One region of the Priestia sp. ST2 genome, then DNA from elsewhere that is predicted to be linked to it. Evidence: riboswitches for the same ligand, from Rfam matches in the RefSeq annotation. Region 1 holds a riboswitch; each other region holds the start of a gene.
The links. A riboswitch is a leader RNA that binds a small molecule or an ion and turns the genes downstream of it on or off. The one in region 1 is predicted to bind cyclic di-AMP.

Region 1 (9,515 bases):
CAGCCATATGGCTATCATCAGCTCGTTCTTCTACACGATCAATAAAGCGTAAAAGAGGTCCAATTAAGCTTCGATATTGTGAGTAGAATGTAACTAAGCGTATATCAGGATATCGTTCCTTCCATATTTCTTCCATTCTTTTTTCGCTTTCACGGTCAAATGCCACATGGACCGCAATCACAGTGTCTCCAATAATTTTTGCATAGTTAATTGAATTCTCGACAGCTCTTGTTAAGCCTGCAACTGGTATAATGACTACATTTCCTTCTAATGCTAATGCTTCTTTATCTCCTGGCTTGATACGAAGTTGCTTTCCCACCTCTACATAATGATTCTTAATACGATGGAACAGATAGACGATAAGAGGTAAGAAGATTAAAACAGCCCATACCTGTGAGAATTTTGTTGTAAAGAAAATAATCAGTACTGTGAAACTAATAAAAGCTCCTATAAAATTGGTTACTAACTTTCCCTGCCAGCCAGCTGGCTTTTCTTTTAACCATTTTACAATCATACCTGTTTGAGATAGCGTAAATGGAATGAATACTCCAACAGCATATAAAGGAATTAACCGTTCTGTATTGCCTTGAAATGCTATGATGAGCGCAATAGAGGCAATTCCAAGGGTCACAATTCCATTTGAATAGCCTAAACGATCACCACGTATCGTAAACATACGAGGGATATACTTATCTACAGCTAAATTAACAGCTAGTAAAGGAAAGGCTGAAAAGCCTGTATTCGCAGCCAATACTAAAATTAAAGCTGTCGTACCTTGAACAAAATAATAGAAACCATTACGTCCCAACACTTGGGAAGCGAGCTGCGAAACAACCGTCTCCTCTGCTTTAGGTACAATTCCAAACCAATAAGCTAAGAACATGACACCTGAAAACAAAATAGCCAAAATAATGCCCATTGCAACAAGCGTACGTACTGCATTTCTTGCAGCCGGTTGTCTAAAGTTTGTTACAGCATTTGAAATAGCTTCTACACCTGTAAGGGCTGAACATCCTGATGAAAAAGCTCGTAGTAGTAAAAATAAACTAATTCCCGGAACTGCAGTTCCAATAGCCGGATGAACGTCAGGAGAGACCTGACCAGTGGCTACTTTCCATATGCCTACCCCTATCAAAAGAACCAATGCAAGGACAAACAAGTAAACAGGGTACGCCAATGCTGAAGCTGATTCTGTTACTCCTCTTAGATTTAAAATCATAATAAAAATAACCAATAAGCAAGCGATAATGACTCTATAGTCATGGAGAGCAGGAAAAGCAGATGTTAACGCATCTGTTCCAGATGAAATACTTACAGATACGGTTAAGATATAGTCTACTAATAGAGATCCTCCAGCAATAAGCCCTGCATTCTCTCCAAGGTTATGTTTTGATACAACATAAGCGCCACCGCCTTCGGGATACGCATAAATAATTTGTCGATAAGAAAGGATAAGTGCTGTTAAAAGGATGAGTACACCAATACCGATAGGTATTGAATACCAAAATGCAATCATTCCAATGGTAGCAAGCACAATTAAGACTTGTTCTGGGCCGTACGCCACGGATGAAAGTGCATCGGATGAAAGAATAGCTAAGGCTTTGATCTTATTTAGCTTTTGTTCACCTAACTCCTTTGATTTAAGTGGCCTCCCAATTAATAAACGTTTTATGGATGAATAACTCATCTAAAATCCTCCTGAAACCTTTGCCATTACTGATATTAGTTTACTCTCATCATTCCCCATCTCAGAAAAAAAACACAAAAAAGAACACTAAGGTTCTGCTTAGTATTCTTTCCAGGACAAATAAAAGCAAACCTTCTCTCCAAACGCTTATGAGGTTAGCTGTCGGATTCGGGCTTTAAGAGTAGCCCTACCTTCTTACAGAAGGATTCACCCCAAGTGCAAGTGCACACAAAAATGGGTCCCCCACTCCTTAGTGGATTAAGCGATAAAAGGTATGAAAATAGCAAGATCATATATGTATGTTAGGTACTATACGCCTGAATATGACGTTTGTAAAGAGAGATTCCAATTAAAATTAATATTTAATATAATTCGTTTTTTTCTTTTATGTAAATAAATAAATTTTGATATCTTGAGCAAACTATTTAAGGTCCAACAAAGCGTCAACACAACATTTTAATCACTGTAAAGAAAGTGACTGCCTCTTCTTAGTGAAAAGAGACAGTCTTTTTCTATTTTCTCACTGTATAGAGTCTTTATTTTTAGTTACCATAATGTTTTTTATGGGTAGGAAAAGTACTTGAATTAATTCAAGTACTTTACAAATAGAACCTTATCTTGATTGTCTTTATTCCCCTGTTCAATTTCAAAACCCATTTTAGTATGATAAGCAATTGAAGCTTTATTCACAGGAGAAGTCACACAACGAACAATATTGCGGCCACTTTGTTTAATTACGTCGAAAAATTGATTGTATAGTTGTCTCCCAATACCTTTTCCCCTGTACTCCGGATGGATTCCAACAAAATGAATGTATGCTTCATTCGAATAAGATTGAGATAAGAATCCAATTAAAAAGCCTATGATTTCACCTTCTTCTTCAACAATAAAGCTAGTATTTTTAAAATGATCAAAAAAAAGCTTTGGCAACAAGTCAGACATTTGCCTTCCATTCCACCAGTTGTTGATTAACGGAGATATTACATAATAATCTGATCCTTTCACTAAACGAACTGTCATTCTGATCTCTCCTTAATTTATTTATGAATTTACTTAAATTGATGCTATCACAGGAAGAAAATGCTATGTTGTTCTTTCTTATTTTTTACTAATGAATGCTAATATGAAAAGTGAATAGAATATACAAAATCAGTTTACATAATCAACATTCTCGGAAATAAAACAAAAAAAGGCTTCAAATAAGTATGAAGCCTTTATATTTATAAAGAAAAGCTTAATTCTTTAGAATATGATGCTTTACTAAACTTCGATAATAGCCATAAATAATAAAATAGGCTATTAAATAACTAATAAAAGTTCCCGGAATATTCCATCCATTAAAATACTCTACTTTTCCTAAGACTAAACCTATACCTTCGAAACCTGTAGTAAAGAGAGTAAAACAAAGTAAAAGGATAATCGTATTAATCTTCTTTTTTATCTTAAAGTAAATTAAAAAAGAAGATAAGACAGGATAGAAACCAATATTTAAAGGGAGTGCTGATAAACTTAGATCTCTAAAAGTCGGTTTGAATTGCCAAAAGTAATTACTTCCCCAATCATTTAGTATAAAAGCTACTGTCATTCCTACCGGTGCAATTAAAAGAACGATTATAGGTTCTTTCCTGTATAATATGAAACCAAAAATCCAAGGTACAATAAATCCCATAATAATATTTACTAATATTTTCTCTCTTCTCCTCTCACTAAGATTACCTTTTAACAGGATTGTCCAAAACGTAAGAAAATAGTATGGACTAGTAGTATGTAACTTACCCAACATGAATATTTTCTTATATAGTGAGCAAACTACCCAAGATGCAATAGAGTATTATCAACAAAACATCTATATTTCAACGACTAGGAAAACTACTGTACAGGAGCAGTAGTTTTTCCGTTTTTATGTTGTATAGAATATACAAGTGTAGTTAACATAATGTCTCTTAACGGAACCCATCAAAAAAGAGAACCCTTCTGGGAGTAAGGGTTCGAAAGAGGTCTCATTTATGAGTTATGCAGCTTTTTATACATCCTTGACGCGTAAGGGTTTCATACTAGGGCATAACCCAAACGAATGAATAAAAAGTGCACCTTTTATTCATATGCAAAACATGTAAAATATAGTATATATGGTAAAAATATGATATTATTGTTTATGGTGCTATGCATTCTTCAACGAGTATGAATGACAAAAGCAACCTCTTTCCAATGCCATGGGATATGAGGTTGCTTTTGTTTATTTGGAAAATATGCTATGATCTTACCAACGACATATTCGAAAACCTAAAAAGCTATCTCATTGTCCCCTTTGAGATAGCTTTTTTCTATTTATTTTAATAATCCATCTACGACGGGAAATGATATCATATTGGCTAAAAGTATAGATATCATATTAATCCACCATTTATTTTTTGAAGAAACTAACCAGATTGTACCCAATGAAATAAGAAGATACTTAGGTATTAATGGATTTACACCCATTATCTCTGGTAAAAAAACAATGGATAAATAATAACCAAAACCTAGTATCAAAGAATTAATCAATACAGTGATATACATATGTACACTCCATTCATTATGCACTTTATAATGTAGTTTGGTTATTATTTACAAAACTATTCTTTATTAAAAGATATTAGCTACTTATTTAATTTTTTCTAATTCATTCAGCATCTCATCAATAAATTGACTAATTTCTACCGTATTGCTACTTGTAAACCCCTCTTTAAATGCTGTTTCAATCAAAAGTTGTCTCTCTTTTTCAATCTCAACTTTTAAAGCTTCTTTTAAAATCACTTTATGAGACTCCAATAACCCAATCACCCATTTACTTTTAATCACAAAACGAGCATAAAGTTAATTACTTTAAGTACGATCTTGGAATAATCAACCCTACGCTCGTTTTATGCTCTCATATTTATATAAATATTCTACAATGTACAGATGTCCTTATATAACGGAGATTTATCTTTTTATCTCTACAATATTACCTATTGGAAAAACCGTAATGATAGGCACTTAACAATAAATAGACCGTATGACTAGTCACATAAGCAAAAATAACGAGTAAAGCAATCATCTTTAGTTTAATCACTTTCAATTTTCCTTTTTATCTTTCTAAGCCTTGTTCCTGGCGCTTTAATTACTTACGAATACTGCTCGCATATTAAAAAATGAAATCTGCTTCATCTTCTCAACATTCTTATCAATTTAATTTTTTATTCATTTATGCTAATTTTCGCAAATTTTCATACATTCACTTGCTTAAACTAATAACATTAGTTAATATATAAATGGAAATAGTTTTAAAACTAATATAAGAAGGAGCTATTCCTATGAGAATCATTCAAGAAGCATACTTGTATCAATTGACTTTCTTACCAGGACTTTTCCCAGTTAATTGTTACTTAGTTGAAGAGAGTGATAGTTTAACTTTAGTTGATGCTGCGCTTCCTTACAGTGCTAAGAAAATATTACAAGCTGCTAAAAAGATTAACAAACCCATTACACGTATCCTTTTAACACATGCGCACGAAGATCATGTAGGAGCACTTGATAAAATAAAGCTATTACTTCCTAATGTTCCTGTACATATTTCAAGTAGAGATGCCCGTTTAATGAGTGGAGATACTACATTAGATCCTAATGAACCGAATACTCCTATACGTGGCGGAGTACCTAAAACTTTAGAAACCCGGGCAGAAGTTTTATTACAAGATGGTGACCAAATTGGTTCGCTAATTGCGATAGCTGCTCCTGGGCATACGCCAGGTTCAATGGCATTTTTTGATACCCGTACCGATACCCTAATTGCTGGTGATGCGTTTCAAACAAGGGGTGGTATGGCAGTAACTGGACAGCTCCAACCTTTATTTCCTTTTCCAGCAATGGCTACATGGAATAAAAAACTTGCACTTCAGAGTGCTCACAAATTATTAAATTACAGTCCTTCATTGCTTGCTGTAGGACATGGAAAAATGATAAAACAACCAGAAAAAGCTATGAACAATGCGATTACAAAAGCTAGGTTAAATTTGAAACACACTTAACCTATAGTGAGAAAGGAGTTTAACTATGGCCGCAAGACCAGGACTTGATTTAGACACTATTTTAAAAGCCTCTACAGAAATGGCAAATGCACAAGGATTAGACGAAGTAACATTAGCTTCACTTGCTAAAAAATTAAATATTCGTCCACCCTCTCTATATAATCACGTAAATGGCTTACCAGCATTAAGGAAAAAACTTGCTGTTTATGGTTACGAACAACTTTATAAAGTATTAATACATGCAACTGTAGGACGTTCAAAAGATAATGCGGTTCGTGCACTAGGCGAAGCTTACATAGTTTTTGTTCGCAATCATCCAGGGTTGTATGAAGCAATGCTTCGTTCTCCTAATTCTGATGACCTGGAACTTAAGCACATACAAAATGAAACCGTTAATATTGTTATTCAAGTACTTAACGAATACCGTTTAGGAGAAGAGCAAACCTTACACGCCACACGTGGGCTACGAAGTATTTTACATGGCTTTGCTTCACTTGAGCAGAAAAAAGGGTTTGGTCTTCCCCATGATCTTGATGTAAGCATTCTTATGCTAATAGATATTTTTTTAAGAGGAATAAACGCGATGAAACAAGAAAGTAAAAACAGTGAAGACATAAGAGATTAATGTAAGATGAATATCCTTTCATTAATCAAGGTTTTAAATTTAATGTTGCGATTTTCTTTGGAACTATTTGCACTTGGCTCACTAGCCTACTGGGGAGCTCAAACTGGAAAAGGGTCAATGAAAGTACTGTTAGCAATAGGTTCTCCATTAATTGTTGCAATCGTTTGGGGGATTTTTGGTTCCCCGCGTTCATATGTTCAACTATCTACACCTATGCATATATTGCTTGAACTACTTGTATTTGGTCTTCCTTCTGTTGCCCTATACACTAGTGGCAAGCCTGCTTTAGCCATTATTTACATTACAGTCGCTATAATTAACCGCATTTTAATGTATATATGGCAGCAACGGTGAGATTGTATGGTAGATGCTTGAAACCAAAAAAACAAAAACGATTACTCTAATCTGAGTAATCGTTTTTTTGCAGCGTTTTGTTTATTTTAATTTACCCCGTTCCATAAAATAGAAAGCTCTATAGTTCGTAAAAGTATACCTTTACGGACTTTTCTTTTATATAAGGAATCTATCACTTTGATCGTTCGTTTTAGTTTTAAAGCAAATTACGAACGTCTTCATATGTTTATGCACTTTTATGAACGTTTTTGATGAAATAAAAGGAGTTTGATATTTGAATAAATAAGTTAGATTGGAAAAGCTGGCGTAGGGAAAGCAATTTCAATACCTCAAGTAGTATTGGACGGTCCTAAAGAAATTGTTGATAGAAGACGCATCTATGTTATTATGTATACTAATGCTCTAAGAGACCGTATAAAAAATTATCAAATTAAATAAGAAGATACCTAAGCAGTTAGATACTAAAACCTTGCAGTTCCTCTTATTAAGAAAGTTTATCCCTCCATTGCACCACCTTTTTTATGAACAGCAATTTATAAAAGGAGCACAGATGAAATTGTTACTTAATTAAACGTAGCGAAGTCTTATATAGCTGTTATATCAAATGATTCAAGGGAATACATGTTAATTATACGAATGATTCATCACCTACTATAAGTAAGTATTAAAACGTTGAATTATATAGTTTGACTTAGAGTGCAAGCGGCAAATATCTTACAAGGTGGTATATCTATTGAAAGTTGAAACACGTAGCGTTGAATTTGTTCCAGTAGACGAACGTCATGGAAAAGCAAAAGGTTTGTTCCCCATTTGGTTTGGAGCAAACATGCACATTACAACTCTTGTAACAGGTGCATTACCAATTAGTTTAGGTCTTAATTTATTTTGGAGTTTCGCAGCTATTATACTTGGAACCTTATTGGGTGCTATTTTCATGGCTTCACATTCTGCTCAGGGACCTAAACTTGGAATTCCTCAAATGATTCAAAGTCGAGCGCAGTTTGGAGTAATCGGAGCTATTTTCCCGTTATTTCTTGTAATGTTTGTGTATTTAGGTTTTTTCGCAAGTAGCAGTGTGCTTGCAGCACAAACATTAAACAGTTTAATACCCATTAATCAAAGCTGGGCTATAATAATCTTAAATATTCTTTGTTTTATTGTTGCAATTTTTGGCCATGATTTAATTCATAAAATGCAGAAAGTATTATCATGGTCTTCATTTGTTGTGTATCTAGTAGCAACAATTATTATATTTCAGTTACCACTTCCGACAGGAAGTTTTTCATTAAGTGGTTTGGATTTACCTGTATTTTTACTCGCTATCAGCATTGTAGCAACATGGCAATTAGCATATGCACCATACGTAGCAGACTATTCACGCTATCTGCCCGTTAATACATCAACTGCACAAACCTTTTGGTATAGTTACCTGGGTACATTTGTAGGGACTGTATGGATGATGATTTTAGGAGCAACTTTAACAACTACTATTCCTAATTTCCTTGATCATTCTGGTGGGAATTTAGCTCACTTATTCGGAAGTTTTGCTATCTTTATGTATTTGATCATTATTTTTGGTCAACTAGCTATTAATGTTTTTAATTTATATGGTGCTTTCATGTCAACCATTACAACTATAGAGCCCTTTTGGAAGCTGAAAGTAACACAAAAAGTTAGAGTAGGGATGATGTTTTGTGTTACATTGGCAGGTACTATCCTATGTTTATTAGGCCAAAGTAATTTTCTATCATTTTTCTTAAATTTTATCTTTTTCATTAGTTATTTCTTGATTCCTTGGACGTCTATCAATCTTGTGGACTACTACTTATTACGCCGTGGTCAATATAATGTAAAAGATATCTTCGATGTAAATGGTCAATACGGAAAAATAAACGGAATCACTTGCATGGCATTTGCTGTATCAATTATTGCAGAGGTTCCTTTTATTAACACATCATTCTACATTGGTCCTATAGCAAAGGCATTCGGGGGCGCAGATATTGCGTGGCTAATTGGAATAATAGTTCCTGCAATCTTATATTATTTTCCGATGAAACAAAAGTTAAATAAAGAAGTTTGTAGTAACTGAATTCGAAAGAAAGGCCTGTATCTAAACAGATACAGGCCTTTCTTTAACCCATGAAAAGAGAATAAACATTCTTTTTTTATGTAACAAAAACGAGATGCAAACGATTATGCATCCCGTCATGTGAAGAAGGAAAAAAATAGCTTTTAATGCAGCATATGATCTTTAAGGAACACCTCATTTAAGCATTGAACTAAAAAGATATACAATGTGAACGAAATCGTTCTTGGTCTGGGACAAACACCTCATTTGCATAGTTATAAATGAACGTTATTGTCTACCCATTATATATATTCTTACTACGCTCATGACTACCATCCCCTTATGAATCAAACATACATCGATTTACAATAAGGTTTTCTGAAATATGCCTGCTGTAGACACCTCATCCCAAATGTAAGAAGCTTTGTAATGATTAGTTGTAATCAATAACTTGTTTTCCTTCTTCCTTAAATAGAATATCCCAATAGCCTATTTATAATTCAGTAAAGCTAACAGGGGTTTTTTGGATTACATGCACCCTTTATTTATAACAAAGATTAAATAAAGAAGCTTTATTATGAATAGCTATAATAAATAGAGATATGTATGTACTTATTCATTTTATTTGATGTGTTGGAGCATCAAATAGCTATGCCACTTATGCCATATCATAAATTTTTGATAGGGGAAAGGTGAGTAGATAGAATTTGTTAAAGGTATTGTTTTCCTTAT
Region 2 (3,809 bases), on a different contig from region 1:
TCGCTTTCACGGTCAAATGCCACATGGACCGCAATCACAGTGTCTCCAATAATTTTTGCATAGTTAATTGAATTCTCGACAGCTCTTGTTAAGCCTGCAACTGGTATAATAACTACATTTCCTTCTAAGGCTAATGCTTCTTTATCTCCCGGCTTGATACGCAGTTGCTTTCCTACCTCTACATAATGGTTCTTAATACGGTGGAACAGATAGACGATAAGAGGTAAGAAGATTAAAACAGCCCATACTTGTGAGAATTTTGTTGTAAAGAAAATAATTAGGACAGTAAAGCTAATAAAAGCTCCTATAAAATTGGTCACTAATTTTCCTTGCCAGCCAGCTGGCTTTTCTCTTAGCCATTTTACAATCATGCCCGTTTGAGATAGCGTAAATGGAATAAATACTCCAACCGCATATAAAGGGATTAACCTTTCTGTATTACCTTGAAACGCTATGATGAGCGCAATAGAGGCAATTCCTAGTGTGACAATTCCATTTGAATAGCCCAAACGATCACCACGTATTGTAAACATACGAGGAATATACTTATCTACAGCTAAATTAACAGCCAGTAACGGAAAGGCTGAAAAGCCTGTATTGGCAGCCAACACTAAAATTAAAGCCGTCGTACCTTGAACAAAATAATAGAAACCATTTCGTCCAAATACCTGGGAAGCAAGCTGTGAAACAACTGTCTCCTCTGCTTTAGGTACAATTCCAAACCAATAAGCCAAAAACATGACACCTGAAAACAAAATAGCTAAAATCATGCCCATTGCAACAAGCGTACGTACTGCATTTCTTGCAGCCGGCTGTCTAAAGTTTGTTACAGCATTTGAAATAGCTTCTACGCCTGTAAGGGCTGAACATCCTGATGAAAAAGCGCGTAGTAGTAAAAATAAACTGATTCCTGGCACTGCAGTTCCAATAGCAGGATGAATATCAGGAGAGACCTGACCAGTCGCTACTTTCCATATTCCTATCACTATTAATAGGACCAATGCAACAACAAACAAATAAACGGGATACGCTAATGCTGAAGCAGATTCTGTTACCCCTCTTAAATTCAAAACCATAATAAAAATAACCAATAAGCAAGCAATGATGACTCTATAGTCATGAAGAACAGGAAAAGCAGATGTTAACGCATCTGTTCCAGATGAAATACTTACGGATACGGTTAAAATATAGTCTACTAATAGAGATCCTCCGGCAATAAGCCCTGCATTTTCTCCAAGGTTATGTTTAGATACAACATAAGCGCCACCACCTTCTGGGTAGGCATAAATAATTTGTCGATAAGAAAGAATAAGTGCTGTTAAAAGGATAAGTACACCAATACCTATGGGTATTGAATACCAAAATGCGATCATTCCAATGGTAGCAAGCACAATTAAGACTTGTTCTGGGCCGTACGCCACGGATGAAAGTGCATCGGATGAAAGAATAGCTAAGGCTTTGACCTTATTTAACTTTTGTTCACCTAGCTCCTTTGATTTAAGTGGCCTCCCAATTAATAAACGTTTGATGGATGAATAACTCATCTAAAATCCTCCTGAAACCTTTGCTATTACTGATATTAGTTTACTTTCATCATTCCCCATCCCAGAAAAAAAACACAAAAAAGAACACTAAGGTTCTGCTTAGTGTTCTTTCCAGGACAAATAAAAGCAAACCTTCTCTCCAAACGCTTATGAGGTTAGCTGGCGGATTCGGGCTTTAAGAGTAGCCCTACCTTCTTACAGAAGGATTCACCCCAAGTGCAAGTGCACACAAAAATGGGTCCCCCACTCCTTAGTGGATTAAGCGATAAAAGGTATGAAAATAGCAAGATTATATATGTATGTTAGGTACTATACGCCTGAATAAGACGTTTGTAAAGAAAGATTTCAATTAAAATTAATATTTAATATAATTCGTTTTTTTTCTTTTATGTAAATAAATTTTGATATCTTGAGCAAACTATTTAAGGTCCAACGAAGCGTCAACACAACATTTTAATCACTGTACAGAAAGTGACTGCCTCTTCTTAGTGAAAAGAGACAGTCTTTTTCTATTTTCTCACTGTATAGAGTCTTTATTTTTAGTTACCATAATGTGAATTCTAAGTAGCAGAAGAAACCTATAGAAAATTCTATAGGTTTCTTTAACTATCTTTACTAATAAGGTTAGCTTAAAAGAAATTATTTACGGTTATGTTGGATGGAATTATACATTTCATTTTGAACCATATAATATTCTATTACTTGCTCCAACCATTTTTCTTCTTCCTGTGTATAAGGTGATGCCATCATACTTTGAAAATCTTCTATTTCCTCGTCCTCTAATTTTCCAAAAGCATGCATAGCTTCCTCACCAACGTATTTAAGAGATGCCTGCAAATGTTTATTTGCCAGCTCTTGTACTTCCGGATCATGAACTGGTTTTCCAACTAACCTTTTTACTTCTCTCGATAAATCAATAAATTCCCTATCTAAAGACAAATTCTCCTCGTCAGATTTATTGTAAACCTTATCTGCAATCTCTTTAGAAGTGAAATGCTCAAGCCATGTACGTTGATCTTCTTCATTTTGAATGTTATTAATCAAACTAATTAATATTTCACTTGGAACATCCTCTTGATCATCTAATAAAGAAATCGTCTGATTAATTGCCTTCAGAACTTTGTCTAAATGCTCCTTTTTCTTCTCAAATGCTTTTTTCTGTTGAATTAAAGTGTTCTCTAAGTTTAAATTCAGATTTGTATTTGTTAACATTAATCCTATTTCTTCTAGGTTATAACCTAAGAATTTTAATGCTACGATTTTTTGAAGTTTTACTATATGTTCCTCTTCATATAGTCGATGACCCGAATTAAGGTCTTTTTGAGCTTTGAGTAGCCCTATTTCGTCGTAATAATGCAGTGTTCTTATTGAAACACCCGTTTTCTTAGAAAATTTACCAATTGAGAAACTTAAATCATTACCCAACTTATATAACCCCCTTACAATCTAGTATTAATCTAATTAATTTCATCATAATACCTGACGTAACTGGAGATTCAAGCGTTAATTTTAAAAATCTAAGTTTTGTATATGATAATAAACTTAGTTAACATAAAACCTTTTACAGTGTTTATGTTATGTATTTCATTTACTCATCAATAATTATCGTATCAGCGTTTATATCCTCGAAACAAAGGTTTATTGTTCTTTGTTTCGCTCTGGTTCTATGTACTGTTCCAGCTGGTATAAGTAACGTATCATTTGGTTTTAACACAGCTGTATCTTTATCTTTAAAATCAATTAAAAGTTCTCCCTCCAAAACCATAAAAAGCTCATCTGAATTAGAATGATAGTGCCATTTGTATTCGCCTGAAAATACAGCTATACGAAGGCAATGATTATTAATATTCGATACAGGAAAATTCACATGTTGATCTTTAATATCTTTTGTAATTTCTTGAAGGTTAATCTTTTCCAGCTCTAATTTCTCTACCATTACAATTCCTCCTGTATATTTTTATTTCTAATAAATTTAATTTAATTTCCCCATATAAACTAAACCATTTGAACGATTTCCATTCATAGTTGTATATTCTACTTTCTTGTATTCTAAGGTTTCAAATTGATTTCCCCATTCTTTTACACGTTCTTCGCTATGATGACGTAAAATGGCCCCATCTGGTAATTCAAAAACCCCATATGTATGATACTTGGTGAGTCCCTTTTCATAGCGTAATTTATTTCTTTCATCACTATTCAGTAGAAAGTCGTTGATGTAAATAATACCTCCTGGCTTTAGTACCCGTTTAATCTCAGTTAAAATAG
Region 3 (3,809 bases), on a different contig from region 1:
TGTGCCTTAATAAAACCAACCCCCGCTTGGATAAGCTGAGTGATGACAACTTGTAGCTTATATTTCGTTTCTTCTGTTAAAAATGACTTAATTTTATTTTTAATAGCAGGCAGCTCAAGGCTGATAAATACAAGCGCTACTAAATAAATAAGAAACTCTAGTAGAAACCCAGGAACAGTAGCAGCAAAGCTAATGATGATTTCCACGGTACTTTTTAATAGAGAATCTAATGAATTTACGGTTTTTTCAAGCGTGCGCTCGATAGAAGAAATCACTTCTGTAGGAAGAGCGTTTGAATAGTATTTCCACTTAATAATAGTTGGATAAATCGCGGTTTCATAGATTTCTTTTACAAAGGAAGGCGCTATCTTTGAAAGAGCAACCACTTGCGTAACGATTGTCCGAACAATAAAAAATCCAATAAGTATGAGCGAAACAACATATAAAATGAAGGTCATAAGCACTGCGTAGACTCTCTTCATTTTAAAAGATTGATGCAATTTTTGAACAATACCCTCAAGCGCTAATGCTGTTAATAAAGCAAACACAATCGGTAAACTGTAAGGGATTAACAAACATACGATTACTATCGAGGCGATGACCCATATTCGCTTTTTCCACATACTCTACTATCCCCCAACTAGCTAAGCTATCTCTATATTTATTGATAAAGAAAGGAACCAGTGACTGCTTTTATGTAAGAATAAAATTTGAATATATTTATACCTGATGTTACATATTATAGGGTCAATTTCCATAATAATAAAGGAATTATTATTAAAAAAGCTACTTATTCTAATTTTTTGAATAGAATAAGTAGCTTTTTAATTTATAAATTAGCCGGCTCTCATGACCTCTGTACCTTTTTTAGGGTCAAATTTGCCTTCAGATTTAGACATCACAATTGCTGCTAGTGTGTTTCCTACTAAGTTAACAACCGTACGTGCCATATCCATGATTCTGTCTACTCCAGCAATGAAGGCTAATCCTTCTGCCGGAACCCCGATTGTTCCAAGAGTAGCCAGTAATACAACAAATGATGTTCCTGGCACGGCAGCCATTCCTTTAGATGTAACCATCAATACCAGAATGAGCGTCAGCTGTTGAACGATCGTTAAATCAATACCGTACACCTGCGCTAAGAATAACGCTGCAATCGCTTGATAAAGAACGGAACCATCTAGGTTAAATGTATAACCAATTGGTACAACGAACGATACGATAGCTTTTGGACAGCCCATCTTTTCAAGTTTTTCCATAATTCGCGGAAGAACTGTCTCAGAACTAGATGTACTGTATGCTAACAACAGTTCATCTTTCATATAGCGGAATAAGTGGAAAATGTTAATTCCTGCCCATTTCGCGATTCCTCCTAATACAACAAGTAGGAAGAAAATTAACGCTAAGTAAACTAAGATAACAAGCTTTCCTAATGAAAGGAGTGACTCTAAGCCGAATTTTGAAACTGTTACACCAATTAAAGCAAATACACCAATTGGCGCCACTTTCATTACAAGGTTTACCACGTGAAACATTGCGTGAGAAACGCCGTCGAAGAATTGTACAACTGGCTTTCCTCTTTCCCCAATTGCCGCTACTCCTAGTGCAAATAACACTGTAAAGAAGATAATTGCTAGCATATCTCCTTCAACAATTGACTGGAAAAAGTTTGTTGGAACAATGTGTAAGAAAGTTTCAGCCACTGACTTTCCTTCTTGCTGTTTGGATGTTTCAACATATTGTGAAATATCACTCTTCTGTGCTGAATGAATGTCTACACCTTGCCCTGGATGAAAAATATTAGCAACCAATACACCGATTATAATTGCAAAAGTCGTAATAATTTCAAAATAGAGAATGGTTTTAACGCCCAGCTTTCCGACCTGTTTGCCGCTCCCTGCTCCTGCAACTCCAACGACTAAGCTTGAGATAACAATTGGAATAACAATCATCTTAATTAATCTTAAAAATAGGTCTCCTAGCGGCTGTAGGTATGTTACTACACGCGGATCGTTAAACCAAATTACCCCTACAAGAACACCGAGGATTAATCCGGTAAAAATCTGCGTAGCCAAACCAAAACGAATTTTTTTCATAGATGTACCTCCCCAAAGATGTATGACATTTGTATATACTTTTCTGAAAAAACAAAAAAAGACTATTCTTAAGAAAGAACAGCCTTTTACTTACGCTATTTTGGGCTCTTTCTCTCAATAAAGCAAACGGGGTTAACTGTCGGATTCGGAATTGAGAGTTTCCTACCTTTTGTAAGGATTCACCCCAAGGCAGCTTTACTGCCGATAATGATTCCCCCGCTCTATACGATTAAGCTTATTATTCAGTTTTTATAAAATTAAAACGATCTATACGTTGTCATACGTTTTTTACAGTCAATAAAACTAAACAGAAGTCTTACTTTTACTTAACTTTATACTGCACAAATATTAATTTACTATTTTTCGACACGTTTTGTCAATACCCATGTTTATAAAACGCTTTCAAAAGGCGATAATATATATTTATACAAAAAAGCTATTGCAATGTTGCAATAGCTTTTTCTTGCTCTTTGAGTCTCTATTAGAAGTTTAAGGGACTAAAGAACACGCATGTTTATTTTATAAAAATACAAAATATAGAATAGCTGCTAACACAATTCGATATAGTGCAAATGGTACTAATTTGATACGATTAATTAATTTCAGGAAAAAGCGAATAGACACCAGCGCAAAAATAAAGGCGCTGATAAAACCAGCAATAAAAAACGGTAGTGCATCTGATGTGAAATACTGCCAGTTTTTAACCAATGAAAGTCCACTTGCTCCTGCCATGATTGGCACTGCCATAATAAATGTAAAATCTGCCGCTGCCTTATGGCTCATTCCAAGAAGAACCCCTCCTGAAATCGTTGAGCCTGAACGAGAAAAACCTGGCCAAAGAGCAATACATTGAAACAGTCCTATACCCAGTGCTTGTCCATAAGACATTTGGTCCACCGTCTCTACACGCGGACGTTTAGGTCCAAACAAATCTGCTAGAATCATTAATACAGCTCCGACTACTAAGCCAATTAGCACCGTATTTAAAGAAAACAAATGTTCATCAATGTAATCATCAAACAAAAGTCCTAACACTCCTGCGGGTAACAGACCAACAATTACTTGCATTAAATTCAAGCGATTTGTCGGTCCAATTGGAGCGGCTGGCTTTTTTCCCAATCCTAATAAATTAATGAAACGATCTTTAAAAATAACTACTACTGCTAAGATCGACCCTAGCTGAATAACAATTTTAAATGTATTAGCTACGGGAGATGAAAATAATTCTTTTGAATTTAACCACAGGTCATCCACAATAATCATATGCCCAGTTGACGAAACAGGAGCAAACTCTGTTAAACCTTCTACAATCCCTAAAATGATTGCTACAATAATTTCCCACATAAAGCTATATACCTTGCCTTTCTTTCAAATTAATAAGCTTATCGCTTCGTTTTCCATGCTCAACTATTTTCCTATTTTGACACTTGCTTTTTTATCATAATTGTTAAAACTATGAAATACAATGTGTATTTGCAAAAAGATAAGAATCTTTAATAATTTGTAATAAAAACCTTACATGCTATAACCAAAAAACAAGATACCAGCTTTTATTTGTTTTAAAAAGCAGTCGCTATGTTCGGTATAAATTCCGGGTCCTTAGCTAAAAATGAATCATCTAGACTATTTTTCTTTAGTGTGAAAAAATGACTAAATCATTATGTTTTTTCCATCCCCTTTACTGTCATCTATCATTTTAATCAACTAGTGCTT

Region 2: it holds a riboswitch for cyclic di-AMP, as region 1 does, so the genes downstream of both, AC0KUU_RS29825 (APC family permease) here and AC0KUU_RS29780 (APC family permease) in region 1, are expected to answer to the same signal.
Region 3: it holds a riboswitch for cyclic di-AMP, as region 1 does, so the genes downstream of both, AC0KUU_RS27525 (cation:dicarboxylate symporter family transporter) here and AC0KUU_RS29780 (APC family permease) in region 1, are expected to answer to the same signal.

Annotation. Positions count from the first base shown of each region.
Region 1 is NZ_JBVVNT010000022.1:1,222-10,736, reverse strand. It holds partial or broken gene AC0KUU_RS29780 (APC family permease) at 1-1,687, opposite strand, end outside; cyclic di-AMP (ydaO/yuaA leader) riboswitch at 1,818-1,962, opposite strand; gene AC0KUU_RS29775 (GNAT family N-acetyltransferase) at 2,273-2,707, opposite strand; gene AC0KUU_RS29770 (hypothetical protein) at 2,922-3,470, opposite strand; gene AC0KUU_RS29765 (aspartyl-phosphate phosphatase Spo0E family protein) at 4,331-4,483, opposite strand; gene AC0KUU_RS29760 (MBL fold metallo-hydrolase) at 5,023-5,736, shown strand; gene AC0KUU_RS29755 (TetR/AcrR family transcriptional regulator) at 5,762-6,361, shown strand; gene AC0KUU_RS29750 (YrdB family protein) at 6,404-6,715, shown strand; gene AC0KUU_RS29745 (purine-cytosine permease family protein) at 7,449-8,804, shown strand.
Region 2 is NZ_JBVVNT010000024.1:16-3,824, forward strand. It holds partial or broken gene AC0KUU_RS29825 (APC family permease) at 1-1,544, opposite strand, end outside; cyclic di-AMP (ydaO/yuaA leader) riboswitch at 1,675-1,819, opposite strand; gene AC0KUU_RS29830 (MerR family transcriptional regulator) at 2,184-2,969, opposite strand; gene AC0KUU_RS29835 (cupin domain-containing protein) at 3,133-3,462, opposite strand; partial or broken gene AC0KUU_RS29840 (class I SAM-dependent methyltransferase) at 3,517-3,809, opposite strand, start outside.
Region 3 is NZ_JBVVNT010000011.1:18,240-22,048, forward strand. It holds gene ytvI (sporulation integral membrane protein YtvI) at 1-623, opposite strand, end outside; gene AC0KUU_RS27525 (cation:dicarboxylate symporter family transporter) at 837-2,096, opposite strand; cyclic di-AMP (ydaO/yuaA leader) riboswitch at 2,203-2,342, opposite strand; gene AC0KUU_RS27530 (undecaprenyl-diphosphate phosphatase) at 2,616-3,440, opposite strand.